Variovorax paradoxus: one gene and its partner. The protein of the gene in region 2 interacts with the protein of the main gene of each other region in a pairwise test. Links are inferred from orthologs where the notes say so. Each region holds a gene or a part of one and is shown on either strand. Other genes may lie near its edges.

The links. Proteins that work in one complex are often made in the same cells at the same time.
Region 1: the proteins of cyoB (region 2) and AACL56_RS16235 interact in binary tests that used the Escherichia coli proteins (3 or more experiments, as listed by UniProt). The link is inferred for Variovorax paradoxus from one-to-one orthologs.

Annotation. Positions count from the first base shown.
Region 1 is NZ_LR743507.1:3,550,990-3,555,446, forward strand. What follows is about bases 1,498-4,457. They hold AACL56_RS16235 (pyridoxal phosphate-dependent aminotransferase), read left to right. Parts: upstream 1,498-2,374; coding sequence 2,375-3,541; downstream 3,542-4,457. Other genes in these bases: AACL56_RS16230 (CysB family HTH-type transcriptional regulator), read left to right, coding at 1,498-2,216; AACL56_RS16240 (DUF3309 family protein), read left to right, coding at 3,724-3,882; hrpA (ATP-dependent RNA helicase HrpA), read right to left, coding at 3,959-4,457. In the rest of the region: LPS export ABC transporter permease LptG, read left to right, coding at 1-782; AACL56_RS16225 (sirohydrochlorin chelatase), read left to right, coding at 779-1,201; more of AACL56_RS16230, read left to right, coding at 1,275-1,497. UniProt on the Escherichia coli protein: Shows aminotransferase activity with methionine and histidine as substrates, and to a lesser extent also with phenylalanine.
Region 2 is NZ_LR743507.1:4,771,780-4,777,747, forward strand. Bases 1,660-4,632 are described here. They hold cyoB (cytochrome o ubiquinol oxidase subunit I), read left to right. Parts: upstream 1,660-2,130; coding sequence 2,131-4,134; downstream 4,135-4,632. Other genes in these bases: cyoA (ubiquinol oxidase subunit II), read left to right, coding at 1,660-2,128; cyoC (cytochrome o ubiquinol oxidase subunit III), read left to right, coding at 4,127-4,632. In the rest of the region: AACL56_RS22485 (MFS transporter), read right to left, coding at 1-922; more of cyoA, read left to right, coding at 1,103-1,659; more of cyoC, read left to right, coding at 4,633-4,786; cyoD (cytochrome o ubiquinol oxidase subunit IV), read left to right, coding at 4,783-5,184; AACL56_RS22510 (SURF1 family protein), read left to right, coding at 5,184-5,968; AACL56_RS22515 (ATP-binding protein), read left to right, coding at 5,959-5,968. UniProt on the Escherichia coli protein: Cytochrome bo(3) ubiquinol oxidase is the terminal enzyme in the aerobic respiratory chain of E.coli that predominates when cells are grown at high aeration.

The sequences.
Region 1 (4,457 bases), 1.2 Mb from region 2 along the record:
TCGCTTTCGTGGTGCTGACCTTCGCCATCGGCGACTACCTGGCGCCGACGTCGGAACGCACTGGCCAGCTGCTCAAGGCCAGGTACCAGGGCACCTACTCGCTGGCGGGCAACACCGGCGCATGGCTCAAGGAAAAGCGCGGCGACACGTCCTACGCGGTGAACGTGCTGGCCGTCGACCGCAAGGGCGCGCTGAAGAGCCCGCGCATCTTCGAGTTCGACGACAACGGCTACATCAAGACCCAGATCGTGGCGGCCACGGCCACCATCGGCAGCGACGGTCACTGGATGCTGACCGACGTCGACGAGCAGAAGTACGACACGCGCAGCGGTGCCGACCAGGCGCATATCACCACGACCAAGATCCCTCAACTGAACTGGCCGACCTCGCTGACCGGCGAGATGGTGTCGGTTGCGTTGCTGCGTCCCGACCGCATGAGCACGATCGACCTGTTCGACTACATCCGCCACCTCGACGCCAACGGCCAGACCGCGCAGCGCTACGAGATCGAGTTCTGGCGCAAGGTGTTCTACCCGCTCTCGTGTCTCGTGATGGTGGTGCTCGCCCTGCCCTTCGCCTACCTGCACTTCCGCCAGGCGGGCATCACGACCTACGTGTTCGGCGGCGTGATGATCGGCATCAGCTTCTTCCTGCTCAACAACGTGTTCGGCTACCTGGGCAACCTGAGCAACTGGTCTCCATGGCTCACGGCGGCAGCGCCAGGGATGATCTATTCGGTGATGTCGCTCACGGCCTTCAGCTGGCTGGTGCTGCGACGATGACCGCCGCTGCGACAGACACGGCCGCACGGCGGCAGGTCCAGGGCATCGTGCTGCTGGCGCATGGGTCGCGCGACCCGCGCTGGCGCGAGCCGATCGAGGCGGTGGCGGCGCAGACGACGGCGCGCGTGCCCGATGCCCTCGTCACCTGCGCGTATCTCGAACTGGCCGCGCCCGACCTGTCGATGGCCACAGCGGCACTGATCAACGCCGGCGCCACTGCCATTCGGGTGGTTCCGCTGTTCCTGGGCATGGGCAAGCACGCCCGCGAGGACCTGCCGCGCCAAGTCGAGGCGCTGCGTCAGGCCTGGCCCCAGACCGTCTTCACGCTGGCGCGCATCGTGGGCGAAGAGCCCGAGCTGATCGGACTGCTTGCCCAGGTCGCCACTCGGGACGACGCTGAAAGCACCACCCAAAGCTGAACAAATCCGAACAGTTGCGCATTTCGATAGATTGCGAAGGCATAATGAATTCCGCAATAAGACGGAATTTGATATGAATCTGCATCAGTTCAAGTTTGTTCAGGAGGCAGTGCGCCGTAACCTGAACCTCACCGAGGCGGCCAAGGCGCTTCACACCTCCCAGCCAGGTGTTTCCAAGGCCATCATCGAACTTGAGGAAGAACTGGGCGTCGAGATCTTCGCGCGCCACGGCAAGCGCCTCAAGCGCGTCACCGAGCCGGGGCAGCATGTCATCGCCAGCATCGAACTCATCATGCGCGAGGTGGGCAACCTCAAGCGCATCGGCGAGCAGTTCAGCGCGCAGGACAGCGGCACCCTCTCCATCGCCACCACCCACACCCAGGCGCGCTATGTGCTGCCGGTGCCCGTGGCCAACCTGCGCGAGGCCTACCCCAAGGTCAACGTGAGCCTGCACCAGGGCTCGCCCGACCAGGTGGCGCGCATGGTGATCGACGAGATCGCCGAGATCGGCATCGCCACCGAATCGCTCGACGGCTATGCAGAGCTCGTCACGCTCCCCTGCTACGAATGGCAGCACGTGCTGGTGCTGCCCAAGGACCACCCGCTGGCCGCCAAGGAGCGCATTTCGCTCGAGGACCTGGCGACAGAGCCGATCATCACGTACCACCCCTCGTTCACCGGGCGCACGCGCATCGACCATGCGTTCGCCCAGAAGAAGCTCACGCCGCGCATCGCGCTGGAGGCGATCGACTCGGACGTGATCAAGACCTACGTGCGGCTGGGCCTGGGCGTGGGCATCGTGGCCGAGATGGCGGTGCGCGACGAGTCGAATGCCGACCTCGTGGTGCGCCCCATGGGCCATGTGTTCGGCCAGAACATCGCGCGGGTCGCATTCAAGCGCAGCGCCTATCTGCGCAACTTCGTCTTCAAGTTCGCCGAACTGCTGAGCGACCGGCTCGACCGCAACCTGATCGCCAAGGCGCTGAGCGGCCACCAGCAGGACTACGAGCTATAACGCGATCACCCCCAGGCTTCGCGCACTTCGTGTCGCTTCGCCAACCCCCTTCCGGGGGCAACACCTTCGGCCGGCAAAGCCGGTTCCGCGGTGCTTCTGGAAAGGGCAGCGACGAGCAAGTGGAATGTGGACCAACCGTTGAAGAAATCACGTACATCATGAGCACCTCCCCACGCACGCCCGACGTCGGCACCAAGCTGCCCTCCGTGGGCACCACCATCTTCACCGTCATGTCGGCGCTGGCCGCCGAGAAGAGCGCGGTCAACCTGGGCCAGGGCTTTCCGGATTTCAACTGCGATCCGAAGCTGCTCGAGGACGTCACGGCGGCCATGGCCGCGGGCCACAACCAGTATCCGCCGATGCCCGGCATCCCGGCGCTGCGCGATGCGATCGCGGCCAAGCTCTCGGCGATGTACGGCCACAGCTACAGCGCGGCCACCGAAATCACGGTGACCGCCGGTGCCACGCAGGCCATCATCACGGCCATCCTCGCGGTGGTGCGCCCGGGCGACGAGGTGATCGTGCTGGAGCCCTGCTACGACAGCTACGTGCCCAACATCGAGCTGGCCGGCGGCAGCGTGGTGCGCGTGCCGCTGGTGCCCGGCACCTTCCGGCCCGACTTCGGCAAGATCGCCGCCGCGCTCACGCCGCGCACGCGCGCCATCATCATCAACACGCCGCACAACCCGAGCGCCACGGTCTGGACCGAGGCCGAGATGCGCCAGCTCGAGGAACTGCTCGCGCCGACGGACGTGTTCGTGATCAGCGACGAGGTCTACGAGCACATGGTGTTCGACAGCGCCCGCCACGAAAGCGTGGCCCGCTTCCCTGGCCTGGCGGCGCGCAGCTTCATCGTGAGCAGCTTCGGCAAGACCTACCACGTCACCGGATGGAAGGTCGGCTACGTGGCGGCGCCGGCACCGCTGATGGCCGAATTCCGCAAGGTGCACCAGTTCAACGTGTTCACGGTGAACACACCCATGCAGCACGCGCTCGCCCAGTACATGGCCGAGCCGAAGCCGTACCTGGAACTGCCGGCGTTCTACCAGCGCAAGCGCGACCTGTTCGCCGCCGGCCTGGCCGAAAAGACGCGCTTCAGGCTGTTGCGCAGCGAGGGCAGCTACTTCCAGTGCGTCGACATCTCGGCGGTGAGCGACCTGTCGGAAGCCGATTTCTGCCTGTGGCTCACCAGCGAGATCGGCGTGGCCGCCATTCCGCTGTCGGCCTTCTACGGCAACGGCTTCGACCAGCGCGTGGTGCGCTTCTGCTTCGCCAAGAAGGACGAGACCCTGCTGGCAGCGCTCGACCGGCTGGCCAAGCTCTGAATATGAAGCTCGCGGCACTCATTCGATAGTGCCTGCGGGGCGTGCGCCGACGGCTGGTGGCCGCAGCGGCGACGCCCGCGGTAGGACGTTCACTGACCGCCGAAGGGGCGGCTCTCCGGCGATCCATTCGACATGGCGGGAGGAGCATGAAAGCTCATCACAACCACTGCCCTGGAGAAAACATGTCGCTCTCGTTCATTCTGCTGATCATCCTGATCTTGATACTGATCGGCGCATTGCCCAGCTGGGGCTACAGCCGGTCGTGGGGCTACGGTCCCAGCGGCGGCGTCGGCCTGATCGTGCTGATCGTCGTGATCCTCGTGCTCATGGGACGCATATAGCCCGCACCTTGGCCGGAACGCTAAATGAAAGAAGCCCGCGCAAGCGGGCTTTTTTTCGTCTGCGGCGCCCCCTTGCTCAGGCCTGAAGCTGCGCCCACGCCTTGTCGAGCCGCTTCACGCTCACCGGCTGCGGCGTGCGCAGTTCCTGCGCGAAGAAGCTCACGCGCAGTTCCTCCAGCAGCCAGCGGAACTCGAGCATGCGGTCGTCCACCACGCCCTTGCGCTCCGCCACCAGTCGCCAGTAGCGCTGGTCCTGGGGCTTCAGTTCGACCAGCTTGGCGGCGTCGCGTGCAGGGTCGGCGCGCAGCTTGTCCAGGCGCAGCACGATGGCCTTCAGGTAGCGCGCGAAGTGCTGCAGCTGCGTCCAGGGTGCATCGGCAATAAAGCGCTTGCCGACAAGGCGCTGCAGTTGCTGCGCGGCGTCCTGCACCGCGTCGGGCTGGATCTTGGTGTCCTTGATCTTGCGCGCCGCCGCGGCGTACTCGACGAGGATGGTGCCGGCCAGCCGCGCCACCTCGTTGGCGATGAGCGTGAGCCGGCCGCGGCCCTCCTCGAGCCGCTTCTTGAAGGCGAAC
Region 2 (5,968 bases):
CTGCACCGATCATCTGCACTACTAGGAATTCTGTGACGGACTGGTCGGAATACAGCGTGATCCACGACAGCGGGAACACGGTGATCAGGTGGAACAGCGCATAGCTGGCCAATGCGGCGAACGCGCCGATCAGGATGTTGGTGCCCTGCGAGCCGACCAGGTCGGTGACGCTGGTGGGCTCCAGTTCGCGCTCTTCGAGCAGGCGCGAGTAGTCGTCCGTGGCCACCAGGCGCAGGCGGGCGAACAGCGCCACCACGTTGATGGCGAAGGCCACGTAGAAGCTGTAGCGCCAGCCCCAGTCGAGGAAGTCTTCCGACGGCAGGCTCGAGTACAGGAAAGCGAACAGCGCGCTGGCAATGAAGAAGCCGATGGGCGCGCCGAGCTGGCCCAGCATGGCGTACCAGCCGCGGCGGTTGGCCGGGGCATTGAGTGCGAGCAGCGACGGCAGGCCGTCCCAAGAGCCGCCGAGCGCAAGGCCCTGGCCGAAGCGGAACACCGACAGCAGCACGATGGCCGTGAAGCCAAGGTTGGCGTAGCCCGGCAGGAAGGCAATGCCGGCGGTCGAGGTGCCAAGCACGAAAAGCGCCAAGGTGAGCTTGGCCTCTCGCCCGAAACGTCGCTGGATGGCCATCGAGATGACAGTTCCGAACGGACGTGCGATGAAGGCGAAGGAGAAGATCAGGAACGAATAGAGCACGCCTTCGAGATGCTGCTCGAAGGGGAAGAAGACCGCCGGGAACACCAGCACCGAAGCAATGCCGTAGACGAAGAAGTCGAAATATTCGGAGGCCCGGCCGATGATCACGCCGACGGCGATTTCGCCCGGGGCGATGTGCGAGTGGTCGTCACCCTGCCGGGCATCGCGTTCGGGCGAGCTCGGCAGCGGATGGGCGCCTTGCGGACTGATGCTGGACGTCGTCATTGCTTGCTGTAATTCGAATGCCACGCCGGGACGCGACACAAAAAGATCATGGAGAGCCTATAGCGTCGCACTGAAAGACGTTTACCGCCATAGGACAAAACGTCCAATAGGCAAAACCCGTCTCACGGCGTAGATTGTGGGGTCATTTTGCGCCGACCTCGCACCTCTTTTCCCCACGGCATGCACATCCTCAAGAACCTTCGCCGATCGCTCCTGCTGCTTCCCGCCATGCTCCTGGCGGGCTGCAACACGGTGTTGATGAACCCATCCGGCGACATCGCCAGCCAGCAGGGACGCCTCATCGTCGTCTCCACCGTGCTGATGCTGATCATCATCATCCCGGTGGTCGCCCTGACCGTCCTTTTCGCCTGGCGCTACCGCCAGTCGAACAAGGAAGCCGTCTACAGCCCCGACTGGGACCACTCGACCCAGCTCGAACTGGCGATCTGGGCGGCTCCGCTGCTCATCATCATCGCCCTGGGCGCCATCACCTGGATCAGCACCCACACCCTCGACCCCTACCAGCCGCTGCGCCGCATCGACGCCCAGCGCCCCATTCCCGCGGACACCAAGCCGCTGGTGGTGGAAGTGGTGGCACTCGACTGGAAGTGGCTCTTCATCTACCCCGAGCAGGGCATCGCCACGGTGAACGAACTGGCGGCCCCGGTGGACCGCCCTATCGAATTCAGGATCACGGCGTCCTCGGTGATGAACTCGTTCTTCATTCCTGCGCTGGCCGGCCAGATCTACGCCATGCCGGGCATGCAGACCAAGCTCAACGCGGTGATCAACAAGCCGGGCGAGTTCGAAGGCTTCTCCGCCAACTACAGCGGCGCCGGCTTCTCGGGCATGCGCTTCAAGTTCCACGGCCTGAGCCACGAGGGCTTCGACCAGTGGATCGCCAAGGTCAAGACCGGCAAGGACGGCGAGTTGAGCCGCGCGCTCTACCAGAAGCTCGAAGTGCCCAGCGAACGCGAACCGGTGCGCCACTACGCCGCCGTCGCCCCCGACCTGTATGACGCCATCCTGAACCGCTGCGTCGACAGCGGCAAGATGTGCATGAAGCAGATGATGGCCATCGATGCCGAAGGCGGACTGGGCAAGCCCGGCGCGTTCAACGTCGCCACCATGCAATCCTGGCAGCCCGACAACATCAATTCGCCCAAGCGCAAGTACGTCACGGCGATGTGCACCACCGAAGAATAACGATGCTCGAACACCTCGACCTCACGAAGCTGGTCTTCGGCCGCCTCACCTGGGAGGCCATTCCTTACCATGAGCCGATCCTGATCGGCACCTTCATCGCGGTGGCGCTCGGCGGCCTCGCATTGCTCGGCGCCATGACCTATTTCAAGGTCTGGGGCACGCTGTGGCGCGACTGGATCACCAGCATCGACCACAAGAAGATCGGCATCATGTACATCATCCTGGGCCTGGTGATGCTGCTGCGCGGCTTCTCCGACGCCATCATGATGCGCGCCCAGCAGGCGATCGCCTTCGGCGACAACGCCGGCTTCCTGCCGCCGCACCACTACGACCAGGTCTTCACCGCCCACGGCGTGATCATGATCTTCTTCGTGGCGATGCCGCTGGTCACCGGCCTCATGAACTTCGTGGTGCCGCTGCAGATCGGCGCGCGCGACGTGGCCTTCCCGTTCCTGAACAACTTCAGCTTCTGGATGACCACTTTCGGCGCCGGCCTCGTGATGGCTTCGCTGTTCGTCGGCGAGTTCGCCAAGACCGGCTGGCTGGCCTACCCGCCGCTGTCGGGCATTCTCTTCAGCCCCGACGTGGGGGTGGACTACTACATCTGGTCGTTGCAGATAGCGGGGGTCGGGACATTGCTGTCCGGCGTGAACCTGCTGGTCACCATCGTGAAGATGCGCGCACCCGGCATGACCATGATGAAGATGCCCGTCTTCACCTGGACCGCCCTGTGCACCAACGTGCTGATCGTGGCCGCCTTCCCGGTCCTGACCGCTGTGCTGGCCCTGCTGTCGCTCGACCGCTACGTCGGCACCAACTTCTTCACGAACGACATGGGCGGCAACGCCATGATGTACGTGAACCTGATCTGGATCTGGGGCCACCCCGAGGTGTACATCCTGATCCTGCCGGCCTTCGGTATCTTCTCGGAAGTGGTCTCCACCTTCTCGGGCAAGCGCCTGTTCGGCTACGCCTCGATGGTGTACGCCACGGTCGTGATCACGATCCTGTCGTACCTCGTGTGGCTGCACCACTTCTTCACCATGGGCTCCGGCGCCAGCGTGAACTCGTTCTTCGGCATCACGACCATGATCATCTCGATCCCCACGGGGGCGAAGATCTTCAACTGGCTCTTCACCATGTACCGCGGCCGGATCCGTTTCGAACTGCCCATGATGTGGACCATCGGCTTCATGATCACCTTCGTGTTCGGCGGCATGACCGGCGTGCTGCTGGCGGTGCCCCCGGCCGACTTCGTGCTGCACAACAGCCTGTTCCTGATCGCCCACTTCCACAACGTGATCATCGGCGGCGTGCTGTTCGGCATGCTGGCCGGCATCACCTACTGGTTCCCGAAGGCCTTCGGCTACAAGCTCGACCCGTTCTGGGGCAAGTGCTCGTTCTGGTTCTGGATCGTCGGCTTCTGGACCGCCTTCATGCCGCTGTACGTGCTCGGCCTGATGGGTGTCACCCGCCGCATGAGCCACTTCCAGGACATGTCGCTGCAGATCTGGTTCCAGGTCGCCGCCTTCGGCGCCGTGCTGATCGCGCTGGGCATCGGCTGCTTCATCATCCAGCTGGTGGTGAGCTACATCCGCCGCGATTCGCTGCGCGACACCACGGGCGACCCGTGGGACGGCCGCACGCTGGAATGGTCGACCTCGTCGCCCCCGCCGGCTTACAACTTCGCGTTCACGCCCCGCATCCACGACAACGACGCCTGGTCGGACATGAAGGCCCGCGGCTACGAGCGTCCGCTGGAAGGCTTCAGCCCGATCCACATGCCCAAGAACACGGCCGCCGGCTTCGTCATCGCGGCGCTGAGCGCGGTGTGCGGCTTCGCCCTGATCTGGCAGATGTGGCTGCTGGCCGGCATCGGCTTCGTCGCCATGCTCGTCGCCATCATCGTCCACACCTTCAACTACAAGCGCGACTACCACATCCCCACGGATGAAGTCGTTCGCACCGAAGACGCGCGCACGCGCCTCCTGGCTGCCCATGTCTAACAGTACCGCCCTCCCCTCCCACACGAACACCGTGGGCAACGCCTCGAGCGTGCCCACCTTCGAGCTGTTCAACGTCCGCAACGAAGACCACCATCCGGAGAACGGGACCCTGCTGGGGTTCTGGCTCTACCTGATGAGCGACTGCCTGATCTTCGCGTGCCTGTTCGCGGTGTACGGCGTGCTGGGCCGCAGCTATGCGGCCGGCCCCTCGGGCGCCGACCTGTTCGACCTGCCGCTGGTGGCGATCAACACCTCGCTGCTGCTGCTGTCGTCCATCACGTACGGCTTCGCGATGCTCGAGATGCAGCGCCGCCGCATGGGCGGCGTGCTGGTCTGGCTGGCCATCACCGGCCTGCTGGGCGCAGGCTTCATCGGCCTCGAGCTGTATGAGTTCGCGCACCTGATCCACGAAGGCGCCGGCCCGCAACGCAGCGCGTTCCTGTCGTCGTTCTTCGCACTGGTGGGCACCCACGGCCTGCACGTGACCTTCGGCATCATCTGGCTCATCGTGCTGATGGTCCAGCTGCCCAAGCACGGCTTCACCGCCGCCAACCGCCGCCGCCTGATGTGCCTGTCGATGTTCTGGCACTTTCTGGACGTGGTCTGGATCGGCGTCTTCACCTTCGTGTACCTGATGGGATCGCTGCAATGAGCGCGCATATCGACACCGCCGGCCACGGCGCACACGGCCATGACGACCATGGCCACGACGACGGCCCCGTGAGCCACAGCACCTTCAAGGGCTACATGACCGGCTTCGTGCTGGCCGTGATCCTCACCGCCATTCCCTTCTGGCTCGTGATGGCGAAGGTGTTCGACAAGCCGAACACCACCGCGCTCGTGATCCTGGCCTTCGCCGTGGTGCAGATCGTCGTCCACATGGTGTACTTCCTGCACATGGACGCCAAGTCCGAGGGCGGCTGGAACATGCTGGCGCTGATCTTCACGCTCGTGGTCGTGGTCATCACGCTGGCCGGCTCGTTGTGGGTCATGTATCACATGAACACCAACATGATGCCGACCATGCACGACATGAAGAACATGCCCTGATGGCGGCTGCAGTCCGCCAGCGCTCAGCCGCCGCGCGGGTGGCGCTTGCGGTCTGCGCCGTCCTCGCCTTCGCAGGTTTCGTCGCGCTCGGAACCTGGCAGGTCGAGCGCCGGGCCTGGAAGCTGGACCTCATCGCCCGCGTCGAACAACGCGTGCACGCCCCGGCCTCCGCACCGCCCGGGCGAACCGAATGGCCCACGGTCAACGCGGCCAATGACGAATACCGGCATGTCCGCCTTGCCGGCACTTTCCTCCACGACAAGGAAGCCCTGGTCCAGGCCAGCACCCGGCTCGGCGCCGGCTTTTGGGTGCTCACCCCGCTGCGCACCGCCGACGGCAGCGTGGTGCTCGTCAACCGCGGCTTCGTGCCGCCCGAGGCGCGCGAGCGTTCGGCGCGCACGGCCGGCGAGCCCCAGGGCGAGACGGCGGTGGCCGGCCTGCTTCGCCTGACCGAACCCAAGGGCGGTTTCCTGCGCAGCAACGACCCTGCCGCCGACCGCTGGTTCTCGCGCGACGTGCAGGCCATCGCGCAGGCCCGCGGGCTGGCGGACGTGGCGCCCTACTTCATCGACGCCGAAGCGACGGCACGGCAGCCCGCCGATGCCACGGCGGCACCCGCCTGGCCCGCCGGCGGGCTGACGGTCATCGCCTTTCCCAACAGCCACCTGGTCTACGCGCTGACCTGGTACGGCCTCGCCCTGATGGTGCTCATCGCCGCGTGGTTCGTGCGGCGCAGCGAGAATGCGGCGCATGCCGACACTCGCCGCACCGAAGATGCCCGCCG